Idiomarina loihiensis L2TR: one gene and its partners. Each later gene encodes a partner of the first gene's protein in a complex. Links are inferred from orthologs where the notes say so. Each region holds a gene or a part of one and is shown in the gene's direction. Other genes may lie near its edges. The genes, in order: dnaN, holA and dnaX.

The links.
Region 2: the proteins of dnaN (region 1) and holA are in contact, whole or in part, in a cryo-EM structure (PDB 8GIZ), measured with the Escherichia coli proteins. The link is inferred for Idiomarina loihiensis L2TR from one-to-one orthologs.
Region 3: the proteins of dnaN (region 1) and dnaX are in contact, whole or in part, in a cryo-EM structure (PDB 8GIZ), measured with the Escherichia coli proteins. The link is inferred for Idiomarina loihiensis L2TR from one-to-one orthologs.

Annotation. Positions count from the first base shown.
Region 1 is NC_006512.1:447-8,618, forward strand. The notes cover bases 377-3,363. They hold dnaN (DNA polymerase III subunit beta), read left to right. Parts: upstream 377-1,311; coding sequence 1,312-2,415; downstream 2,416-3,363. Other genes in these bases: dnaA (chromosomal replication initiator protein DnaA), read left to right, coding at 377-1,280; recF (DNA replication/repair protein RecF), read left to right, coding at 2,428-3,363. Also shown: more of dnaA, read left to right, coding at 1-376; more of recF, read left to right, coding at 3,364-3,492; gyrB (DNA topoisomerase (ATP-hydrolyzing) subunit B), read left to right, coding at 3,508-5,925; glyS (glycine--tRNA ligase subunit beta), read right to left, coding at 6,019-8,085; glyQ (glycine--tRNA ligase subunit alpha), read right to left, coding at 8,098-8,172. UniProt on the Escherichia coli protein: Confers DNA tethering and processivity to DNA polymerases and other proteins. Acts as a clamp, forming a ring around DNA (a reaction catalyzed by the clamp-loading complex) which diffuses in an ATP-independent manner freely and bidirectionally along dsDNA.
Region 2 is NC_006512.1:1,000,416-1,008,492, forward strand. Bases 2,818-5,709 are described here. They hold holA (DNA polymerase III subunit delta), read left to right. Parts: upstream 2,818-3,668; coding sequence 3,669-4,751; downstream 4,752-5,709. Other genes in these bases: leuS (leucine--tRNA ligase), read left to right, coding at 2,818-3,167; lptE (LPS assembly lipoprotein LptE), read left to right, coding at 3,171-3,665; nadD (nicotinate-nucleotide adenylyltransferase), read left to right, coding at 4,748-5,377; rsfS (ribosome silencing factor), read left to right, coding at 5,441-5,709. Outside these bases: lnt (apolipoprotein N-acyltransferase), read left to right, coding at 1-268; IL_RS04830 (hypothetical protein), read left to right, coding at 357-554; more of leuS, read left to right, coding at 591-2,817; more of rsfS, read left to right, coding at 5,710-5,758; 23S rRNA (pseudouridine(1915)-N(3))-methyltransferase RlmH, read left to right, coding at 5,762-6,232; mrdA (penicillin-binding protein 2), read left to right, coding at 6,241-8,077. UniProt on the Escherichia coli protein: Part of the beta sliding clamp loading complex, which hydrolyzes ATP to load the beta clamp onto primed DNA to form the DNA replication pre-initiation complex.
Region 3 is NC_006512.1:1,977,528-1,985,615, reverse strand. The notes cover bases 3,087-5,989. They hold dnaX (DNA polymerase III subunit gamma/tau), read left to right. Parts: upstream 3,087-3,466; coding sequence 3,467-5,512; downstream 5,513-5,989. Other genes in these bases: recR (recombination mediator RecR), read left to right, coding at 5,887-5,989; IL_RS09490 (YbaB/EbfC family nucleoid-associated protein), read left to right, coding at 5,544-5,870; IL_RS09500 (adenine phosphoribosyltransferase), read left to right, coding at 3,087-3,441. Outside these bases: IL_RS09520 (tetratricopeptide repeat protein), read left to right, coding at 1-657; IL_RS09515 (HvfB family MNIO-type RiPP peptide maturase), read left to right, coding at 732-1,541; IL_RS09510 (HvfC family RiPP maturation protein), read left to right, coding at 1,534-2,289; IL_RS13840 (hypothetical protein), read left to right, coding at 2,356-2,478; IL_RS09505 (response regulator), read left to right, coding at 2,514-2,891; more of IL_RS09500, read left to right, coding at 2,908-3,086; more of recR, read left to right, coding at 5,990-6,492; molecular chaperone HtpG, read left to right, coding at 6,558-8,088. UniProt on the Escherichia coli protein: Part of the beta sliding clamp loading complex, which hydrolyzes ATP to load the beta clamp onto primed DNA to form the DNA replication pre-initiation complex.

The DNA of each region.
Region 1 (8,172 bases):
TACAAGCCAAACTCAATGGCGAAACATTAACCTTGTTTGCTCCGAATATTTATTCGGTAGACTGGGTGCGTGACAAGTACCTGAAAACCATTAATACCTATTTAGAAGCTTTGTGTGACGACAAAGTACCTAATGTAGTTTTAAAAGTTGGGGAAGCGTCACCAACACAGCGTGACAGCGGTTCACCGCAACGCGCTGCTGCAACCCGCAGAAAAACACCTAACTTCTCATCCGGTAATACCGATGTGGAAGTGCCTTTTGAAAGCAATATTCATCCGGAATACACCTTCGATAACTTTGTTGAGGGTAAATCAAACCAGCTGGCGCGTGCGGCTGCTATTCAGGTAGCAGAGAATCCTGGCGGCGTTTATAACCCCCTATTTGTTTATGGTGGTACCGGCTTGGGTAAGACTCACCTTTTGCATGCGGTCGGTAATGGCATTATGGCGCACAAAAAGGACGCCAAGGTGTTTTACATTCGGGCCGAACGCTTTGTGCAGGACATGGTGAACTCTATTCGTAACAGTTCAACCAATGAGTTTAAGCGTTACTATCGTTCGGTAGATGCGTTATTGATTGATGACATTCACTTCTTTGCGAATAAAAAAGGCTCGCAGGAAGAGTTTTTCCATACCTTTAATGCGTTGTTGGAAGGTAATCAGCAAATCATTATGACCAGCGATCTTTATCCGAAAGAAATAGACGGAGTTGAAGATCGACTGAAATCTCGTTTTGGCTGGGGCCTTACCATTGCCATTGAACCCCCGGAATTAGAAACCCGGGTGGCTATTTTAATGCGTAAAGCTGACGAACGTGGCTTACATATGCCACACGAAGTTGCTTTTTTCATAGCTAAACGTTTGCGTTCAAACGTTCGGGAGCTGGAAGGTGCATTGAACCGGGTTGTGGCTAATGTGCAACTCACAGGACGGCCTATAACTATAGATTTTGTCCGCGAAGCTTTGCGTGACCTAATTGCCGCTCAGGAAAAATTGGTTACTATTGATAATATTCAGAAGACGGTGGCGGAATACTATAATATTAAGTTAGCCGATATTTTATCAAAACGCCGTAGCCGCTCTGTAGCGCGTCCGCGGCAGTTAGCAATGGCCTTAGCTAAGGAACTGACTAATCATAGCTTACCGGAAATAGGCGACGCGTTCGGCGGTCGGGATCACACAACGGTTTTGCATGCTTGTCGGAAGATACAAGAATTAAAAGATGCGCAGCACGACATTAAAGAAGATTATCGAAATCTAATTCGTACATTGTCGTCATAAAAGTATGTCGTTATAAACAGGGGACTCAGTCATGAAATTTTCAATTAACCGCGATGCTTTTTTAAAGCCGCTGCAGGTTGTAAGTGGCGCTGTTGAACGGCGGCATACCTTACCAATTTTGTCGAATTTGTTGCTTCAGGTCGATAATGGTCAGCTTAAATTAACCGGAACAGACCTTGAGGTTGAACTGGTTTCGGCTGTACCGCTCGAGTCAGCGGATATGGATGCGGCTGTTACTGTACCGGCCAAGAAGTTGCTGGATATTGTGCGCAGCTTACCTGAGGGCTCTACCATCGAGTTTACCTCTCAGGAAGACAGTGCCACGGTTAAGTCTGGTCGCAGTAAATTTAAATTGAGTACCCTGTCTTCAGATGACTTTCCAAATATCGACGACTGGAAAAGTGACATCCATCTGGTAACAGAGCAGGCAGTATTAAAAGATTTAATGTTGAAAACGCATTTCTCCATGGCGAATCAGGACGTGCGCTATTATCTAAACGGCATGTTGTTCGAAACCGATAACGGTATGTTGCGTTCCGTAGCGACCGATGGCCACCGTTTAGCCATGAGCACTTGTGCTATTGACCAGCCAGGTTTGGCTCAACGCCAGGTGATTGTTCCGCGCAAAGGTGTTGTCGAATTACTTCGCTTGTTAGGTGACGACGATCAGGAAGTGTCAGTGTCGATAGGAAATAACCATATTCGTGTCGAAACGCCAGAGCTTGTTTTTACGAGTAAGCTGGTAGATGGTCGTTTCCCTGATTACCGTCGTGTCTTACCGAGCGGTGGAGACAAAGTTATTGTTGCCCATCGCGATGCGTTGCGGCAGTCCTTTGGGCGAGCATCAATTCTTTCTAATGAAAAGTTTCGCGGTGTGCGTTTAAACTTGAGTAGTGGTGAACTTTGCATTACGGCAACGAACCCCGAGCAGGAACAAGCGGAAGAAGTCATAGAAGTGGATTATCAAGGTGATGATCTGGAAATTGGTTTCAACGTTAGCTATTTGCTCGATGTCTTGAATAACATTGATGACGAACAGGTTTCTTTTACACTGTCTGATTCAAACAGTAGTGCATTAATTGAACCTCAGCACGACGAGTCTTGCTGTTACGTTATTATGCCGATGCGTTTGTAACCTGCCTCATAAATGTTCATTGAGACGTTGAATTTAAGCCACTTCCGAAATTTTTCAGAGGTGGCTCTATCTCCCAGCCCCAAAATTAATATCATAACCGGCGATAATGGCTCCGGAAAAACCAGTTTGCTTGAAGCTATCTATTTACTCGGTTTTGGACGTTCTTTTCGGCCGGGAGGGTTTCGTCAGTTGATTAAAGAAGGGAACTCTGGTTTCACCGTATTTTGCCGTTCCCAAGATTACGCTATAGGTGTAAGACGTAGTACCGATGGTGAACAGTCGCTTAGGTTGAATGGCGCCAACGTTCAACGCATGTCAGATGTCGCCCGCTTGGTACCGGTACAACTCTTAACGCCAGAGTCCGTCGATATTCTGCTGGAAGGTCCAGGACAGAGAAGACAGTTTATAGATTGGGGAGTGTTCCACGTGGAACACTCCTTTTATTCTGACTGGGTTGCATATACTCAACTCCTGAAGCAAAGAAACAGCTTACTCAAGCAACGCTCGCTTCCTGTAAGAGAAGATAGGTATTGGAAAGAGCAGTTAGCTTATTATGGTGAGCGCATTAGTAAAAGTCGCGAAAAATACCTAGAAGAACTGAATGATTATATACAAGAACTAGCGAAATCTTTTCTCTCCGATGTTACAATGGAGGTTCGATTAAAATCGGGCTGGGATACTAGCCAAAGCTTATTTGACGCCTTAGAAAGCCATACAGAGAAAGATAAGAAATACGGCTTTACCTCAGTTGGGGCACATAAGGCAGATATAAAAGTGATAGCGGATGGGGTGGAAGTAAAACATCGCCTGTCTCGCGGGCAATTAAAGACCGCGATTACCGCTTTAAAGTTAGCGCAAGGGAAGCATTACCAAAAAATAAAAAGGCAACCCTGCATTTATTTAGTCGATGATTTAACGTCAGAGCTTGATTCAAAAAATCAGGCGTTACTCTGTCGTGAGTTAGAAAATCTAGACGCACAAGTGTTTATCACCGCAATTACTGGAAAGCAGTTGTCGGATAAATTTCAAAAATCACCCCGAATGTTCCACGTGGAACATGGGGTAATAAACGAATGATATCGAGATAATACTATGGAAGAAAATAATTACGGTTCATCGAGTATCAAAGTTCTGAAAGGGTTGGATGCGGTTCGCAAACGCCCGGGTATGTACATTGGTGACACGGATGATGGAACTGGTTTGCACCACATGGTTTTTGAAGTTGTCGATAACTCTATTGACGAGGCCTTAGCGGGTCACTGTTCAGAAATTATGGTTACCATTCACTCTGACGGTTCAGTTAGCGTGAAGGATGATGGTCGCGGAATTCCAGTTGATATACATGAAGAAGAAGGTGTTTCAGCTGCACAGGTTATTATGACCGTATTGCACGCCGGCGGTAAATTCGACGACAACTCTTATAAAGTATCCGGTGGTTTGCATGGAGTTGGTATCTCTGTTGTAAACGCTCTATCTGAAAAGCTGCAATTGACCATTCGCCGACAAGGCCAGGTTTACGAGCAGACTTATCATATGGGAGAGCCTGACAGCGATGTAAAACCTGTTGGTGATACCGATACTACAGGTACAGAACTGCGGTTCTGGCCTAGCCACGAGACTTTTACTGATACTGAATTTCACTACGATATCTTGGCAAAACGTCTTAGGGAACTCTCGTTCCTGAACTCTGGTGTTGGTATACGGTTGCGCGATGAGCGTGACGACCGCGAAGATTTATTTAAATATGAGGGTGGTATTGCCGCCTTTGTTAATTACTTGAATAAGAATAAAACACCAATTCACGAGAAAGCTTTTTACTTCACAACACAAAGAGAAGACGGTATTGGTGTTGAAGTGAGCATGCAATGGAATGACTCTTTCCAGGAGAATATTTATTGTTTCACCAATAATATTCCTCAACGTGATGGTGGTACACACTTAGCCGGCTTCCGTGCTGCGTTGACGCGCACATTGAACTCCCACATGGAAAAAGAGGGGTATAATAAAAAGTCTAAAACCTCTGCAACAGGTGATGATGCGCGAGAAGGTCTAACCGCCATTATTTCTGTTAAAGTCCCTGATCCTAAGTTTTCGTCTCAAACAAAAGATAAACTGGTTTCTTCTGAAGTGAAGTCTGCTGTTGAACAGGCAATGAACGAGCAGTTAGCGGACTATCTATTAGAAAACCCGGGCGAGGCGAAACTTATCATCAATAAAATTATTGATGCCGCAAGAGCCCGTGAAGCTGCTCGTAAAGCACGAGAAATGACCCGTCGTAAAGGGGCTTTAGATATCGCGGGTTTACCCGGTAAATTGGCAGATTGTCAGGAAAAAGATCCGGCACTGTCTGAACTCTATATTGTGGAGGGTGACTCTGCAGGCGGTTCCGCTAAACAGGGTCGTAACCGTAAAAACCAGGCTATTCTGCCCCTTAAGGGTAAAATTCTTAACGTAGAAAAAGCGCGTTTTGACAAAATGTTGTCTTCCGTCGAGGTTGGTACATTAATTACTGCTATGGGTTGTGGTATTGGCCGTGATGAGTACAACCCGGATAAAACACGTTATCACCGTATTATTATTATGACGGATGCGGACGTTGACGGATCGCACATTCGTACTCTGCTGTTAACGTTCTTCTATCGTCAAATGCCTGAAATTATTGAGCGCGGATATATCTATATTGCTCAGCCTCCGTTGTACAAAGTGAAGAAGGGCAAGCAGGAAGTTTACATTAAAGACGACCCGGCATTGATCCGCTATCTAACCAGCCTGGCTTTGGATAATGCATCGCTGCACGTTAATGAAACTGCGCCAGGTATTTCTGGTGAGAAGCTCGAAAATTTAGTTAACGGCTATCAGATGGCTCAGGAAAATATTAAGCGTTTAAGTCGTCGTATGCCTGAGCGTTTCTTACAGCGTCTGTTCTATGCTCCTCGTTTAACGGATGAGCGTTTGAAAGATAAAGATTACATGGAGAAGTGGGTTAAAACATTGAACGATGACTTAACCGCTCGTGAAATTAACTCGGCAACTTATACCGTTTCTTTGCATGAAGATACTGAACGCAAGATGTGGTTACCGTCGACGACGATTCGTCAACACGGTGTCGACACGGATTACCCGCTGAACTATGAATTCTTAATGTCTAAAGACTACGAACAAATAGTGACGCTTGGCGAAGAGATTGACTCTTTGGTTGAGCCGGATGGCTATGTGCTTCGCGGTGAGAAGAAGCAGCCAGTTACACACTTTGTTGAAGCTGTGGAATGGCTTATTGGTGAATCTAAGCGTGGTTTATACGTTCAGCGTTATAAAGGCCTGGGTGAAATGAACCCTGACCAGCTGTGGGAAACTACGATGGATCCTGATACTCGTCGTATGCTTCAGGTAACGATTGAAGACGCGATTGGCGCTGATCAGCTGTTCACCACGTTAATGGGTGACGAAGTTGAACCGCGTAGAGCCTTTATTGAATCCAATGCTCTTAAGGTTGCCAATTTGGACGTCTAGGCTTAACAGCGACATTAGCAAGCGACAGGCAACAAAAAAGCCGGCTCATGAAAATGAAGCCGGCTTTTTATTTATTAAAAATCAAAGCGTTAGTTACTGAAGCAAAGAAATATCCGCTATTTCTAAGAACAGCTGACGCAAGCGGAACAGCAAGTTGAGGCGGTTAATTCGGACTTTATCGTCGTCGGCATTGACCATGACATGCTCAAAAAACGCATCCACAGGCTCTTTAAGCTCTGATAAATGCGTGAGAGCGTCACTGTATTTACCAGCGGCAATCAGTGGCTTAACAGCGCCTTCCGTTTGTTTAACCAAACGATAAAGTGTTGTTTCAGACTCTTCCTGTAGAAGAGCTTCATCCACGTTACCGGATATCTCCTCGTCTGATTTTGCCAGAATATTACCTACGCGCTTATTGGCTGCGGCAAGGCTGGCTGCAGAATCCATAGACTTAAATGACTGAACAGCCTTTACTCTTTGGTCGAAGTCCGTTGGCTTAGAGGGGGAACGGGCAAGTACCGACTGAATAACATCGACGGTAATGCCTTGATCCTGATACCAGGGACGAAAACGACCGAGTAGAAAATCGAAAACATCAGTAGCGACAGTGTTATTCGATAGCTTGTCACCAAAGCCTTCGACGGATGCCGCTAACAGTTCATGTAAGTCTAATGAAAGCTTACGTTCTACCAGAGTACGCAGCAAACCAAGAGCGGCGCGGCGCAGAGCGAATGGGTCACGGTCACCTTTAGGTACCTGACCAATACCGAATATACCGACCAGTGTGTCGAGTTTGTCCGCTAAAGCGACGGCACAAGCCTCTTTAGTTAAAGGCAGTTCGTCACCGGAAAAACGAGGCCAGTAGTGTTGTTCTATTGCTTCAGCAACAACCGGGCTTTCGCCATCGTTCAAGGCATAGTGTTTACCCATAACGCCCTGGGTTTCAGGGAACTCAGAAACCATATCGGAAACCAGGTCAGCCTTGCACAGCAAACCTGCTCGTTCTGATGCTTTTACGTCGGCAGTTAACTGGTTTGCTATTTTCCCTGCTAACACCGATATACGACGAGCTTTGTCGCCAATACTGCCCAGTTGTTTTTGGAACAGAACAGAGTCCAGCGCAGCAACTCGTGATTCCAGAGTCACCTTTTTGTCAGACTCAAAGAAAAACTGTGCATCCGCCAGGCGAGGGCGAACGACTTTTTCGTTACCTTTAATGATCTGCTGAGGGTCACGGCTTTCAATATTGGTAATGAAAATAAACTGTGGCAGTAAGTTACCTTTGCCATCTTCTACCGGAAAGTAACGTTGGTCGTCTTTCATGGTAACGATAAGCGGCTCTTTTGGTACCGCGAGGAAACCTTGATCGAAACTGGCTGTTAAAGCTACCGGCCATTCCACCAGGGCTGCAACTTCCTCAACTAACTCGTCATCCTGAATAACCTGGCCGCCGAGTTCTGAGGCAAGACGTGATACTTCCGACTGAATGGTTTCAATACGCTCTTCGAAGTTAGCGATCACTTTCGCTTCACGTAGCTTAAATAAGTAGTTGTCGACATGATCGAGCTCAAAACCTTGGGGCGAATGGAAGCGGTGACCTTGAATAAAACGGGCACTCTTAGTTTCCAGGATTTCAGCGTCAATCAGTTCGCTGCCCAGCATGACGGTTAGCGTGTGCACAGGGCGAATAAATTGCGCGGTGCTGTCACCCCAACGCATCGGTTTCGGAATAGGCAGAGCTTTAATTGCTGCTTCCAAGATACCCTGAACTAAGACAGATAGCGCCTGACCTTTTACTGTCGCCTTATGCAGTAACCATTCGCCTTTGTCTGTTTTAAGCCGGTCAGCCTGCTCTACAGTAATGCCGTTGGAGCGAGCCCAGCCTTCGGCAGCTTTAGTTGGCTTGCCGGTATCGTCAAAGGCCACATTAATTGCTGGCCCGCGCTTCTCGACTTCTTTGTCCTGCTGTTCGGTTTCAACTTGTTTCACCAGAACGGCTAGTCGGCGAGGGGTTGCATACGCCTCGATGCTATCAAAACTGAGTTCTGCGTTTTTTAAGCCTGACTCAATACCCGACTTTAAGCTGTCACGCAGCGACTTTAAGGCTTTTGGAGGAAGCTCTTCAGTACCTAACTCAATTAATAAGTTTTCTTTTTGCACGCTCTGCTCTCCTTAGTTCGCTGCTGGTTTGTTTTTATCGTCGGCTAAAGGGAAGCCAAGAGCTTCACGCGTCTGGTAATAGACTTC
Region 2 (8,077 bases), 1.0 Mb from region 1 along the record:
GCAAATAGCGCGGATGCGTGCAATGGAGCTTGGCAAACCCTTATTGCGGGCAACGAATAATGGTGTCACAGCTGCCGTTGACGAACATGGCCAATATATAGAGCTGGCTCCGCAGTTTACCGCAACAGCATTATCTGCCGATGTTTATCCGGTTAGTGGTTCAACGTTATTTAATAAAATTGGTAACTGGGGAGCTATAATTCTGGCTCTGTTTGGCTTGTTACCTGTAATCGCTACAAAACGTACTAAGAAACACGCTCAGACATAGTCATCGGGCGCGAAAATCAGTACACTATAAAGGCTTAGCAGAACTATTCTGTTGCTGTTCTTTTCCATTTTTTCACAGGGATCTCATTATGGAAAATATATTTGACGCTATTCTTTTTGCTGTGCTTATTGCTGCAGGTGGTCTGGGACTCACTTCCTGGCTCATGTTGTTCGCCATTGATAAGTCAGAGCCTGCCGAAGTCAAACAACGCGCTGTTTTTGAAAACGGTTTTTTTGGTCTGGCCGGCATAGTCGTTGTACTTCTTATGTGGTACGCAATTAGCTAAACCGATATTTAAATTCAAACGGAATCAGCAGGAATTATGCAAGAACAATACAATCCGAGCAAAATCGAATCTGCCATGCAAAAACGCTGGCAGGAACAAGACGTATTTACGGCAAAGGAGCAGCCGGGCAAAGACAAGTTCTACTGCCTGTCCATGTTCCCCTACCCTAGCGGAAAGCTGCACATGGGGCATGTTCGTAATTATACTTTAGGTGATGTCATTAGCCGTCATCAGCGTATGCTCGGAAAGAATGTTATGCAACCTATGGGCTGGGATGCCTTTGGGCTACCTGCTGAAAATGCCGCTATACAAAATAAAACGGCACCGGCGAAATGGACTTATCAAAATATCGATTACATGCGCGAGCAGTTAAAAAGCTTAGGTTTTGGCTACGACTGGAACCGTGAGCTCGCGACTTGCTCGCCGGATTATTATCGCTGGGAACAATGGTTCTTCACTAAGCTTTATGAAAAAGGCCTGGTGTATAAGAAGAATGCGACGGTTAACTGGGACCCGGTAGACCAGACCGTGCTCGCCAATGAGCAAGTCATTGACGGCAGGGGTTGGCGTTCAGGCGCTAAAGTCGAGCAAAAAGAAATTCCTCAGTGGTTTATTAAAATAACCGATTACGCTGAAGAGCTGTTAGACGATTTGGATCAGCTTGATGGCTGGCCAGAACAGGTCAAAGCGATGCAACGTAACTGGATCGGCCGCTCAGAGGGTGTCGAAATTGACTTCAACGTCGCCTCCTCGGAGCAGACTTTACGCGTTTATACCACCCGTCCGGACACACTTTACGGTGTTACCTACATGGGCGTTGCAGCACAGCATCCTTTAGCTACGGAAGCCGCTAAAACGAATCCTGAACTGGCTAAATTCATTGAGGAGTGCAAAAACAGCAAAGTTGCAGAAGCTGATATTGCCACCATGGAAAAGCTGGGGATGGACACCGGTATTAAAGCCGTTCACCCAATGACCGGCGAAGAAATTCCGGTGTGGGTCGCTAACTTTGTTTTAATGGATTACGGTTCCGGTGCCGTTATGGCCGTGCCTGCACATGACCAGCGCGACTGGGAGTTTGCAACGAAATACCAGTTGGAAATTCGCCCGGTAATTGAACCTCTTAGTGGCGATAGTGACATTGAAAAAGCAGCCATTACTGAGAAAGGCACCGTTATTAACTCGGGGCCATATAACGGCATGAGCTCGGCACAAGCCTTTGACGCTATTGCAACCGAGCTAAAAGAGAAAGGCATTGGTGAGCGTAAAGTCAATTACCGTTTGCGCGACTGGGGAGTATCTCGTCAGCGTTACTGGGGAACTCCAATTCCAATGCTGAACCTGGAAAATGGTGAGTCTGTGCCGGTACCTGAAGATCAGCTACCGGTTAAACTGCCCGAAGACGTGGTGATGGACGGAGTCAATTCACCGATAAAATCTGATCCCGAATGGCGTAAAACCGAATATAACGGCCAGCCAGCAGAACACGAAACCGATACCTTCGACACCTTTATGGAGTCGTCGTGGTACTACGCCCGTTACTGCAGCGCACAAACTGATGATGCCATGCTGGATCCGGAAAAAGCTAACTATTGGTTACCGGTTGATCAGTATATTGGTGGTATTGAACACGCCATTTTGCATTTGCTGTATGCCCGTTTCTTCCATAAGTTACTGCGCGATACTGGCTTAGTGGAATCTGACGAGCCATTCAAGCGTCTTCTGTGTCAAGGCATGGTACTGGCGGACAGCTATTACCGCGAAGATGAAAAAGGCGGTAAGCAGTGGGTGTCACCTCTTGAAGTTGACATTGAGCGTGACGACAAAGGTGCCATCGCCGGAGCTAAACATAAGCAAGACGGCCAGCCGGTTAATATCGGCGGCATGAGCAAAATGTCAAAGTCTAAAAATAACGGTATTGACCCGCAAACCATGGTTGAACGCTATGGCGCGGATACCGTACGGTTATTTATGATGTTTGCCGCACCACCGGAAATGACGCTGGAGTGGTCAGATTCTGGTGTTGAAGGTGCGCAACGCTTTTTACGCCGTCTATGGAAACTGACTTACGAATTAAATAACGCCGGCGGCGCTTGTTCAGGTCAAAGCTTAAATGCAAACCAAAAGCAGCTGCGTCGCGAGTTGCATAAAACCATCGCTAAAGTCAGCGATGACATGGGACGCCGCCAGCACTTTAATACAGCAATAGCAGCCATTATGGAGCTGCTCAACCACTTACAAAAAGCGCCATTGGAAAGCGAAGCGGACCGTCAGGTATTAGCTGAGTCTATCGATGCGACGGTTCGTATGCTTGCGCCTATCACGCCGCATATCTGTGAGCAATTATGGCAGGAGCTGGGGCATCAGGAGCCACTGTCTTTCGCTGACTGGCCGGCCGTTGACGAAAGTGCGTTGGTTGAAGACGAAAAACTGATTGTGGTGCAAATTAATGGCAAGGTTCGAGCCAAATTAACCGTACCGGCCGACGCTTCCGCGGAACAAGTTGAGCAAATTGCTTTTGATGAAGAAGCTGTACAAAAGCATACTGAGGGCAAAGACGTTCGTAAGAAAATCTACGTGCCCGGAAAAATTCTCAATATTGTTGTTGGATAACCTATGCGCGTTACCTTAAACCTTGTACTCACCCTGCTGCTGATAGCCACTCTTAACGGGTGTGGCTTTCAGCTGCGTGGAAACTACCAGCTACCGGAAACGTTGCAGGCGGTTTCTCTGCAAAGCCATGTTTCAAAAGAATTAAGTGAGCATATGGAGCAGCGCTTTATTCATTCGGGGATCCAGGTATCTAAAGCGGAACAGCCTGTTGTTGTTCGGCTTCTTTCAGATAAGTTAGAGCGAAGAACATTGTCGTTGTTTGAAAGTGGCCAGGTTGCAGAATACGAGCTTTTGTATCAGGTCAATTATCAGTTGTTCAACAACGAAAAACTGCTACTTGAGCGAACGGTTGAAGTCGCGCGGGACTATCAGGACGACCCTAACTTTGTATTGGCTAAAACCCGCGAACGGGAAATGCTGGTCGATGAAATGAGAGCCGAAGCGTCACGCCTTATTTTGCAACAAATCATCTCCGAAATGTCGGAATCGAATTCCTAGCCAATGCAAACTATCTACCCTGAAAAGCTCGAACACTTCCTGCAACATAATGGGATTCCCCCTGTCCTGCTAGTGTTTGGTGATGACCTTTTACTCAGGAACGACGCGCTGGCTAGTATTCGAAAAAGCTTAGCCAGTGATGACCTCGAGCGGGTGCATTGGTTACAAAGTAAAGACTTCGACTGGCAGCAACTGTCTGCCGGTGAGCAGTCAATGAGCCTGTTTGGCAATATGCGGCTGGTTGAGCTGGAATTGCCCGAAAACAAACCCGGTCGGGACGGTTCTGCCGCATTGACCGAATACGCAAAGAATCAGGCCGACAGCGAAATTCTGGTTGTTATTGGCGACCGGTTAAAAAAAGAGACCCAAAACAGTCGCTGGTTTAAAGCACTGGCAGAACGCGGTCCGCTGGTTCGCACCCAAAGCCCGGATAAGTCACAGTTGCCCGCCTTTATTCACCAGCGTGCTCAGCGTTATCAACTCATTCTCGCCGCGGGTGTCCCGGAAAAGTTATCAGACTGGTTTGAAGGAAATTTACTTGCTCTGGATCAGGAACTCAGTAAATGGCAATTGCTGAGCAACGATGGTGTCATTACGGAAGACTTTCTGAAAAGCTCCATTGATGATGTCAGCCGCTTTAGTGTGTTTGCGCTGCAGGAAAGTATCCAGCAGCAAGATTTCGAAGGTGCGTTGCATCGCCTCGAGCGCTTACTGGACGAAGAAAATGACTTTCACAGGCTTATCTGGATTTTGCAGCGCGAAGTACAATTGCTAACAGCGTTGCAAAAAGCTAAGCAGACACAAACCGATACAAACGCGCTTTTCCGTCAATTTATGATTTGGCCTAATCAGCAACCGGGGTATCACCAGCGCGCAAATCAATTGAGCCAGCAAACTCTATTGAGTGCACAGCAACTCATTGAGAGAATAGAAGCGGCGCTTAAGCTCGATAGCGGCGAATCTCCTCTTACATTGACAACACATCTACTCAGTTTACTTTGCTGCAATAATGCCAACGCCATTAATGACGGACTTTCGGTATTTAACCACGGCATTGAACCGAACGAAAAATTTATTCAGCTATGATACGCGCAATTTTTGGCGGCACCTTCGATCCTATTCATAACGGGCACCTGCAAACGGCAGCCGCTCTGGTGAAAGAGCTCGGTATTTCAACTTTAGCATTAATGCCAAGCGCGGTGCCGCCGCATCGTCCACAACCGGATGCCAGTCCTGAGCAGCGGTTAGACATGGTTAAGCTTGCGTCTCAATACCACAAGGCTTTCACTGTCGAGGACTGGGAATTAAGACAGGACAGACCGTCCTTTACTGCCAATACATTAAGTGAATTTAAAACTCAGTTCCCTGATGACACCCTACTCTTTGTAATGGGGATGGATTCATTAATGAGTCTTCACCGCTGGCATCATTGGTGCCAGCTTATTGAGTGTGCTCACCTTGTTGTTATGCCAAGAGCAGGAGTTCCTTTTAACCCTAAAAACGACGAGCTCAAAGAGTTTATTTCAGTCCATCTGACCCGCGATAAAAACGCCTTGAATACACAAAGCCAGGGGCTGCTTTATATTGCAGAAACTCCAATGGTCGATGTTTCCGCCACTGAACTGCGGAAACAACTTCAGCAGCGTGAAAAAAACCTGCCACTACCTTCCAATGTTTATAACTATATAAGACAACATCAGCTGTATTTGTAACTGAACACTTTTCCTAATTTCTGTTAAACTTCGGGTTTTAATCCTTAAATCGGAGAAAATCTTTTGCAGGCAGAAGAATTGCGTGAATTTGTCATTGATAAAATCGATGATCTTAAAGGTCGTGACGTTCAAATTTTAGATGTTCATGATAAAACCGACGTTGTTGACTACATGATCATTTGCTCTGGCAGCTCGAAAACGCATGTAAGAAGCATTGCTGAACATGTAGCGACAGAAGCAAAGCATGCTGGCACGCCGCCTATTGGCGTAGAAGGTGGAGAACAGTCGGAGTGGGTTTTAGTTGACCTTGGTGATGTTGTTATACATGTTATGCAAGACAGTATTCGCGACTTCTATCAATTAGAAAAACTCTGGGGCTAGTCAGTGCAAATTCAATTACTCGCCGTTGGCACCAAAATGCCCACGTGGGTTACTGAAGGCTTCAACGAATATAAAAAACGGTTCCCGGCGGATTGTAAGCTAGTGCTGCATGAAATAGCGGCTCAAAAGCGAACACGCAAAGCAGACTTAAACCGCGTTATGCAACAAGAAGGCAAATCGCTGCTGCAAGCAATACCCAAAGGGAACCGAATTGTCACTTTAGAAGTCAAAGGTCAGGCTTGGGACACTCCCAAACTTGCTCAGCAATTAGAAAAGTGGCAAATGGACGGTAGAGATGTCACTCTGTTAATTGGTGGGCCCGAAGGGCTTTCTGATGAATGCCTGGCAGCAGCAGAGCAGCGATGGTCTTTGTCCAAATTAACATTGCCCCATCCAGTAGTGAGGTTAATTGTCGCAGAAAGTCTTTACCGGGCATGGAGCCTGAATAACAATCATCCGTACCATAGAGAATAAGAATAATAATGCGTCACCGCACCCACATACGTGATCATGACTCCGAAGCGGCCGTTTTTGGGCGACGTGTACTCGTTGCTATGGTGATTGTTGTAGCTGCTTTTATAGCTCTTGCGTCAAACATGTATCACCTACAGGTGAGTGAACATAACGAGCTTCAGACGCGCTCTAACGATAACCGGATCAAATTACTCCCTCTGGCGCCGAATCGGGGCTTAATTTACGACCGCAACGGTGTTTTATTAGCTGAAAACACACCAATTTACAGTCTGGATGTTACCCCGGAAGAAATCGATAATCTTGAGCAGACCCTAAGTCAACTTCAGCAGTTACTCGACTTTCCTGACAGCACTATTGAGCGCTTCTACCGGAATCTAAAAAATCAGCGGCGTTTTAATAATGTGCCCTTGCTCGATGAATTGAATGAAAAACAGCTGGCAGTTTTTGCGGCGCATCAACATAAGTACCCAGGCATAAGCATCGAAGCTCGTTTGATACGAAACTACCCTCACAAAGAGTTATTAACACACGCAGTTGGCTATGTTGCCAAGATCAACCCAAGAGACGTCGAGAGCCTGCGTGAAAGTGGCGAACTACCTAATTACGCCGCCAGCAGGACGATAGGAAAGCTCGGTATAGAAAAATACTACGAGAAAGATCTCCATGGCGAAGTCGGCTATCAGAGTGTTGAGGTAAATAACCGAGGGCGTGCAGTCAGAACATTGAGTATTGAAGCACCTAAGCCGGGTCAGGACATCGTTCTGGAGCTGGATCTTGAATTACAGAGAAAAGCTGCGGAGTTACTAGGTGAGCAACGCGGCTCTATTATATTAATGGATGCCACCACCGGTGGGATACTGGCTATGGTCAGCACGCCCAGCTACGATCCAAATTGGTTCGTCAATGGCATTTCGGTTAAGCAGTATCAATCGTTGTTGAATTCGACTCAGAGTCCGTTGCTTAACCGCGTAACTCAAGGGGCTTATCCCCCGGCATCAACCATCAAACCTCAAATCGGTTTGCTCGGATTAGAAGAAGGCACCATTGACGAAGATACTCGCATATGGGACCCCGGCTGGTTTGAAATAAAAGGCGTGGACCGACGCTACCGCGACTGGCTGGCCTGGGGACACGGCTGGGTCGATGTAGAAAGAGCCATTACTGAAAGCTGTGATACATTTTATTACGATTTAGCCCTTAAGCTCGGCGTCGATAAGATATCCAGTTTTATGGCTGAGTTTGGTTTTGGCGAAAGAACAGGCATCGATATTCACGAAGAAGTCTCTGCATTAATGCCATCTCGTGGTTGGAAAAGAGCGCGTTTCGGTCAGCCCTGGTATGCGGGCGAAACTCTTTCTGTCGGTATTGGTCAGAGTTACTGGACGGCAACACCTATGCAACTAGCCGTTGCAACGGCCATGGTTGCAAATAAAGGCGAGCACCTTATTCCCAGGCTGCTTCGCGGTAAAATACAAGACGGTGTATTTGAAGAAGCTTTAATCGCCCACCGGGAAAAATTGACCTTATCCGATAGCAGCAACTGGGAAGTTATCACTAAAGGGATGCGTAACGTCAACATGTCACCCAAAGGTACAGCGCATAGGGCGTTTAAAGACGCGCCCTACTCGTCGGCAGGCAAAACCGGAACAGCTCAGGTCAGAAGCCTCGGACAGGAAGAGGAATATAATGCAGAAGATATCGCCGAGCGCTATCGCGATAATGCGATGTACGTGGGTTACGCTCCGGCAGAGGATCCTGAAGTTGTTGTTGTGGTAGCAATAGAAAACTCTCTTGGGGGCGGCGGAAGTGTCGCCGCACCGGTAGCAAGAAAAATATTAGACGTCT
Region 3 (8,088 bases), 2.0 Mb from region 1 along the record:
TATCCTCAGGCGATAGAGGTTCTTGAAGAAGGTTTGAATAAGTTGCCGGAGCAAACTGGCTGGTGGCCTCAGTTAGCGCAATTTTATATGTTAGAAGAAAACTTAGATAAGTCTCTTCAAACTATGGAAATCGCGTATTTGGCAGGATACCTGGATACGGAGAGTCAGTATAAAATGCTGGTTCAGTTGTATGATAACGAAGGTATTCCGTACAAAGCGGCCTCTACTATGGAGAAGCATGTAGAAGCGGGTGATATCGAAAAGACAGCGAAAAACTTTGCGACCATCGCTAACAGCTACCATCGTGCTAAAGAACTTGAGAAAGCCGTTTCCTGGTATGAACGCGCAGCTGAGTCAGCTGAAGAACGTGATGACAAAGGTGAGTACTACCGCAAGCAAGGTAACTTGATGCTGTTAAATGAACAGTATATTGCGGCAGCAACTCCCCTAAAAAAGGCTCTGGATTATTTGGAGCGTAATGAAGAAGGTCGTGTGTACATGTCATTAGCGGAAGCGTATTTCTATGGTGGTGACTATCGCCAGGCTATGCGTTATGTTGATGAAGCTGCAACCTTCGATGGTCAACGTCGCAGTGCTCGTAGCTGGAAGGGTTATATTAAGTCTACAGCTAAACGAAAAGGTATCGATCTCGATTAACCACTTTTCGTTTTTATAACTGCATAGTAAAACCCGGCCACAGTGTCGGGTTTTTGTTTTCTGGGGAGAGAAACATGAGGTCTAATTCGGTCGGTCTTGGCTTAAGAAACGAGTTGCTTGACGCTGCTTTAGCTGGAGATATTGATGCGGATTTTCTTGAGATAGCCCCTGAGAACTGGATACCTTTTAAAGGTTCCCGTCTGGAAAAACTCGCCCAAATAGCCGGAAAATATCAACTGACCTGCCATGGCTTATCGCTTTCTATTGGCAGCCAGGACTCGTTGAGCCAAAGCTTTCTGAAAGATGTGAAGCGCTTTTTGAATGACTTTGATATTGAAATTTACAGTGAGCATTTAAGCTATTGCTCTCATAACGGCCAGTTATACGATTTACTGCCTATTCCTTTTACAGTCGATGCCGTTGCCTATGTTGCCGAACGAATTAAGCAAGCTCAGGATAGGTTAGGGCAAGCTTTAATATTGGAAAACGTCTCTTATTACGCGAGTCCCTCTCCGGAACTTACCGAATTAGAATTCATTAATCAGGTTCTTGAGGCAGGTGATTGCAAACTTTTACTCGATGTAAATAACGTTTTTGTGAACAGTGTAAACCACAGCTATGACCCTTATGAATTCATCGATGGCCTGCCTTCTGAGCGAATTGTCTACGGACACATAGCCGGACATCACGAAGAATACGAAGATCTTTATATTGATACTCATGGTGCCAGCGTAAAAGACGAAGTTTTCCAGCTTCTGGATTATGCTTATGGGCGGCACGGCGTTTACCCTACTTTGTTGGAAAGAGATTTCAACTTCCCTTCGCTGGAAGAGTTAAACCAGGAGTTGAACAGGATAAAAGCGATACAGGCTCGCCATGAGTAAAATGACTTTTAAAGAAATTCAAAATCGCTTTGTGGAACAGTTAAAAGCGCCGGAAAAATTCGTAGACGAAGCTTGGCTGGATGAGATAGAAGCGCGGCGGCTGGCTGTTTATCAGCGATTACTGCGGAATAATATCTTTCGTTTTATTGATAGTGCATTCCCTGTACTCAAAAAGCTGGCAGCGGAAAAAGAATGGGCAGAAACCAAAGAGCGGTTTTTTCGTACCTTTTCTTCTCAGTCACCATATTTTACTGGTATTGCGGCAAGCTTTGTTGAGTACCTGCAATCTCATGACGAGTTGTTTATCTTTGCAGCTGAACTGGCTCACTATGAATGGGCAGAACTGGCGGTAGAGCAAAAGCCGTGGCCTGAAAATTATATTAATCCGGCAGAGGCGCTTGAGAGTGACACTCTGATTGCACTTAACCCGACAGCTATGGTGTCGTCATATCAGTACCCGGTTGATGAAATAAGCACTGAGTTTCAGCCTCAGGAACCCTTGGCAGAACCGCGTTTTTTGATCGTGTTTCGCGACAACGGCGATAAGGTTCGCTTTATTCGCACTAATGCGATGACTTTTTTACTGTTAACAGAGCTACAAAATAGAGAGAGTATTCAACTGAATAGCTTACTCGAGCTTTTGCCTGAATTACTCCCTCAATGGCCCAAAGATCAGCTACAGCAAGGGGCCGAACAGACTTTAAACAGACTAGCCGGGCAGCACTTGATATTGAAGGTAAAGAATTGAATTCAACTTTTATCGTTGTCGAGGATCGAGTATGATCAGCCCCGATTTCATCAAGAGGTAAAAGTTATGTCATCAGAAACCTTTAAAGAACCGGCAGGCAAACGATTTTTGCTTATTACGGCAGTGTTGTTTTTATTCTGGGCCTGTTTACCGCTGGTTCTGCGTTTAACACAAATTCTTTCTTCTTAAATACATCCTCATTAACTATCAGGTAAACGACATTTATGTCAGTCACTTTGCTCGTTGTCGAGGATAAAGACAAAACGCTTGAGTCTATTTGTAGCGTGATAAAGCCACTTGGCTTTGAGGTTACTGTAGCCCGGGATGGTTTAGATGGCTTAAGCAAAGCGAAACAGACCTACTTCGATATTGTTTTGCTTGACCACAAAATGCCGGTTATGGACGGTTTGTCTTTACTGAAAAACCTGCGCGATTTAGACGCTTATCACCGTACTCCATTGTTGTTTATGTCAACTCAGGATTTGGTAGAGATAGAGCCAAAGGCATTAAAGGCCGGTGCGACTCAATGTCTGGCTAAACCTTTGAACGAGGATTTTCTGCTGGATACGCTAAAATCCTGGGCGGTGCGCTTTGTCGCATAATGATGAGACTAAGATTATGGAATCAGCCACGACTGATATAAGGGACTCTATTGGTTCCATTCCGGACTATCCTAAGCCAGGTATTATTTTCCGGGATATAACGCCTTTACTGCAAAACCCGGATGCGTTTAGATTAACCATTAATACGTTAAAGCAACGCTATGCAGGGCAGGGCATAACACAAATTGCTGCTGTTGAAGCCCGTGGCTTTATTTTTGGTTCCGCATTAGCCTATGCCATGGGGTGTGGAGTTACTTTGTTAAGAAAGCCGGGGAAGTTACCCGGTAAAGTGACACGTCAGAATTATGAGTTAGAGTACGGTTCAGATGAATTGCAAATGCATGAAAACGCTTTGACTGAAAACGACAGAGTGCTAATTGTCGACGATTTACTGGCTACCGGCGGAACCGTGGTAGCTGCAAGTCAGTTGATTAAGTCTTCCGGCGCAGACGTTGTAGAAGCCGCTTTTGTGGTCTCTTTACCTGAGCTCGGCGGTGAAGATAAATTGCAGCAGGCCGGCGTTGCGTGCTATACCTTATGTCAGTTTTAATGAAACAGAGTTAATAATCCATCCTATGAGTTATCAGGTACTGGCAAGAAAATGGCGACCTTCGCAGTTTGCAGAAGTTGTCGGCCAACAACATGTTTTGAAGCCGCTTGAGCACGCGTTAGACAAGCAGCGGCTTCATCATGCTTATCTGTTTACCGGTACCCGCGGGGTTGGTAAAACCACCATTGCACGAATCCTGGCTAAAGCACTGAATTGCGAAGAAGGTATTACGGCAACGCCGTGTGGCAAATGCAGTGCCTGTCTTGAAATAGAGCAGGGACGGTTTGTTGACTTGCTGGAAATTGATGCAGCATCAAGAACCAAAGTTGAAGACACCCGCGAGTTACTTGATAACGTCCAGTATCGGCCCACCCGCGGCCGCTATAAAGTGTACTTAATTGATGAAGTGCACATGCTGTCACGGCACAGTTTTAATGCTCTGCTGAAAACACTGGAAGAACCACCGGAGCACGTAAAGTTCCTGCTGGCGACCACCGATCCGCAGAAGCTACCGGTTACCATTTTATCGCGTTGTCTGCAGTTTAATTTAAAAGCCTTGTCGAACGACGATATTACGCAGCAGCTTAGCTATGTTTTATCGCAGGAACAGGTTCAGGCTGATTCCGAAGCGCTGCCACTGTTGGCTCGTTCTGCCCGTGGCAGTATGCGCGATGCGCTTAGCTTAACCGACCAGGCTATTGCCCAGGGTGGCGGTTCGGTTAGTATCGACAGTGTCAGACGTATGCTCGGCAACGTGCCCGTGGCCGATATTGCCGCATTACTGGAATCTGTTCTCGAAGGGGATGCAGAAGCTGTAATGCAACGTGTGGACAGTATGGTATCCATGGTACCGGACTTGAGTTCGGTGCTGGTCGAGCTACAAAGCTTATTGCATCAGCTGGCGTTGGTTCAGCAAGTACCCAGTGCCGCTAATGTGTTCGAAAACAGTGATGTCCTGAAACCATTATTGCGACGCATGCCGGCTGAACTTATTCAGGTTTTTTATCGCACGGTTCTGGAAGGTCGCCGCGAGCAGGCTTACGCTATAGACGCACGTAGCGGACTCGAAATGACTTTATTGCGGCTGCTGTGTTTCCGCCCGGCAGAAAAGGGCGATTACAACATTACTGAACCAGACTCGTCTGCTGTTGATATGCCTGAGTCGAAGCTAACGGCTCCTGCTCAGGAAGTGACTGAGACTGAAGCCGGGTCTGTAGCAGAAGTAACACCGCAGGCAGGACCAGAGCCGCAGCCTGAAGCGGAATTATCGGAGCCTATGCAACCGTCTTATAGTGAGCATGAAGAGCCTCCTGAATTTAATTACTCTGAACCGGATGATGATGCGGGCTTCTATCATAATGATGCGCCTCCGTATCATATGGAAGAGGCCGCTAAGTCGGAGCCAGTACCTGAGCCAACAGCAGATCAAACAGCAGAGCCAACGCCTGAGCCAGCGGCGCAGAGCAGTTCTGGCGTAGCCGATCTTTTACGCGTGCGAGAGCAACTGGCTGAAAAAAAAAATCCCGACAATAGCAACAAAACATTAAACAGCCAGACAGAAAACAGCTCGCCGGTGGCGTTAACTGTTCCGGCAGAAGCCGAACCAGAAGCTCAACCCGAGCATCAGCCGGAATCAAAAGACGAATTAAACGAAGAACTGCCAGAATTAAATGACGATATCCGCGAAGCCGCCGAAGTTGATAAATGGAGTGCCATGATAGCAGGCATGGACATTTCCGGGCTGGCTCGTCAGGTGTTGTTAAACTCCGAACTGCAAAAGCTGGGCGATGACGACTGGCTGATTCTGGTGGCTGAAGAACAAAAAAGTTTATTGAACGAATCGACCAGCCAGGCCGTCAGAGAGTCTTTGGCCGGGTTATTAGGGGCGACTGCAAGGGTAGACTTTAAAGTTGGCGTGCCGAGCCAGCCAACACCTTTAATGGTGCAACAGCATATCAATGAATACCGTCACCAGCGCGCGTGTGAAATATTACACGGAGACGCCGGCGTACAAGACTTACAACAAAGGTTTCAAGCGCAAATTGATGAGTCATCAATTCAGGCGCGTTAATTTTTTAAAAGCTTAAACGAGGAATAAAATTATGTTTAAAGGTGGAATGGGTAACATGATGAAGCAGGCGCAACAAATGCAGGAGCGCATGCAACAAGCCCAGGAAGAAGTCGCCAATATGGAAGTGACCGGTGAAGCCGGTGCAGGCCTGGTTAAAATTACCATGCTGGGTAACCACAACGTAAAGCGCGTAAGCATTGACCCAAGCCTAATGGAAGACGATCAGGAAATGCTGGAAGACTTAATTGCTGCAGCGACCAACGATGCTGTGCGTCGCGTTGAAGAAACCAGCAAAGAGCGCATGTCTGAAATAACCGGCGGTATGGGTTTACCTCCGGGCTTTAAAATGCCTTTCTAAGTAGTAAGGTCAGTTAATGAGTATTAGTCCGGCAATCGATCAACTGGTCGAGAATTTAAAACGTCTACCGGGTGTTGGCCAAAAGTCAGCACAGCGTATGGCGTTCCATTTGCTTGAGCGCGATCGCGGTGGAGCCTCAAGGCTTGCCGAGTCTTTGCAGTCGGCGGTGGAAAAAGTCGGCCACTGCGAGTGTTGCCGGACCTTAACCGAAGAACCCTTGTGTCGCATTTGCAGCAATCCTATGCGGCGCGAAAATGGTGTGCTTTGTATTGTTGAAACACCCGCCGACGTATTAGCCATTGAACAGACCTCTCAATTTCAGGGGCGTTATTTTGTGCTGATGGGGCATTTGTCTCCGCTGGATGGTATTGGGCCGGCGGACATTGGTCTGGATGAGCTGGAGCGGCAACTGCAGAGCGAGCCGGTGGAAGAAATTGTGCTGGCGACTAACCCGACTGTGGAAGGGGATGCTACCGCGCACTATATTGCCGACATTGCCGCGCAATTGAATATCAACACCACCCGAATTGCTCACGGGGTGCCAGTAGGCGGTGAGCTGGGTTATGTCGATCAAACCACACTGGGTCACGCCTTCAGTGGCCGAAAACAATTTTCCCGATGACTTGAAAATGTCTCCTGCGCCCCCATTGTTATTGCCATAGGTAATAACAGCAGGAGAAATATACTATGGCGGAAGCCGGTCAAATGGAAAAACATGGATTTCAGACAGAAGTAAAACAATTGCTTCACCTGATGATCCATTCCTTGTATTCCAATAAAGAAATTTTCTTACGCGAATTGGTCTCTAATGCGTCCGACGCAGCAGATAAATTGCGCTTTAAAGCCTTAAGCGACAACTCTCTGTACGGTGACGACAGTGACCTGCACGTTCGTGTTTCTGTTGATAAAGACAGCCGCACTATTACCATCAGCGACAATGGCGTTGGTATGACGCGCGACGACGTGATGAATAATCTGGGAACCATTGCCAAGTCAGGCACTGCGGAGTTCTTTGGTCAGCTGTCCGGCGACGAAGCAAAAGACAGTAAGCTTATCGGTCAGTTTGGTGTTGGCTTCTATTCAGCCTTTATTGTTGCTGATGAAGTTACCGTAAGAACCCGTTCAGCATTAGATAAAGACGCTCGCGGAGTCGAATGGCGCTCGCAAGGTGAAGGCGATTTCGAAATTGCTGACATTGATAAAGCCCGTCGCGGCACGGACATTATTTTGCACCTGAAAGACGATGCCGATGAATTCTTAGATGAAAATCGTCTGCGCGGCATTATCAATAAGTATTCAGAACACCTGAGTATCCCGGTTCAAATGTGGAAAGAACCGGTACCTGAGTCAGAAGACGACGAAGGCAACAAAGTGGAAGGGCAGCCCGGTGAATGGGAGACTGTAAACTCAGGTCAGGCACTCTGGACTCGTGAAAAGTCAGACATTACGGACGAAGAATACAAAGAGTTCTATAAGACCGTAGCGCACGACTTTGATGAACCACTGCTGTGGAGCCACAACAAAGTTGAAGGCACAACCGAATACACTAATTTGCTGTACATTCCAAAACGCGCTCCGTGGGACTTATGGAACCGCGAACAACAGCACGGCGTTAAGCTTTATGTTAAGCGTGTTTTCATTATGGACGACGCTGAGCAGTTAATGCCGACTTACCTGCGTTTTGTGCGTGGTTTGGTTGACTCAAATGACTTACCGCTGAACGTTTCGCGTGAAATTTTGCAGGATAATAAAATTACCCGTGCAATGCGTAATGGCAGTACCAAAAAAGTACTGCAAATGCTGAAGAAGCTGGCAAAAGACGACAAAGAACAGTATCAACAGTTCTGGGATACCTTCGGGAATGTGCTGAAAGAAGGTCCGGCGGAAGATCACACTAACCGTGAGCGTATTGCCGAACTGCTACGTTTTGCTTCAACGCATAACGACGGTGCAGTGCAGTCAGTCAGCCTGGACGACTACATTGAGCGTATGAAAGAAGGTCAGGATAAAATCTTCTACATTGTTGCTGACAGCTACGAAGCCGCCAGAAATAACCCTGCACTGGAAATCTTCAACAAGAAAGGCATTGAAGTGTTGCTGCTTTCAGAGCGCATTGATGAATGGTTGATGAGCCACCTGACTGAATTTAAAGAGAAACAGTTGCAGTCAGTGACTCGAGGTGACCTTGATTTAGGCGAACTGGACGACGAAGAAGACA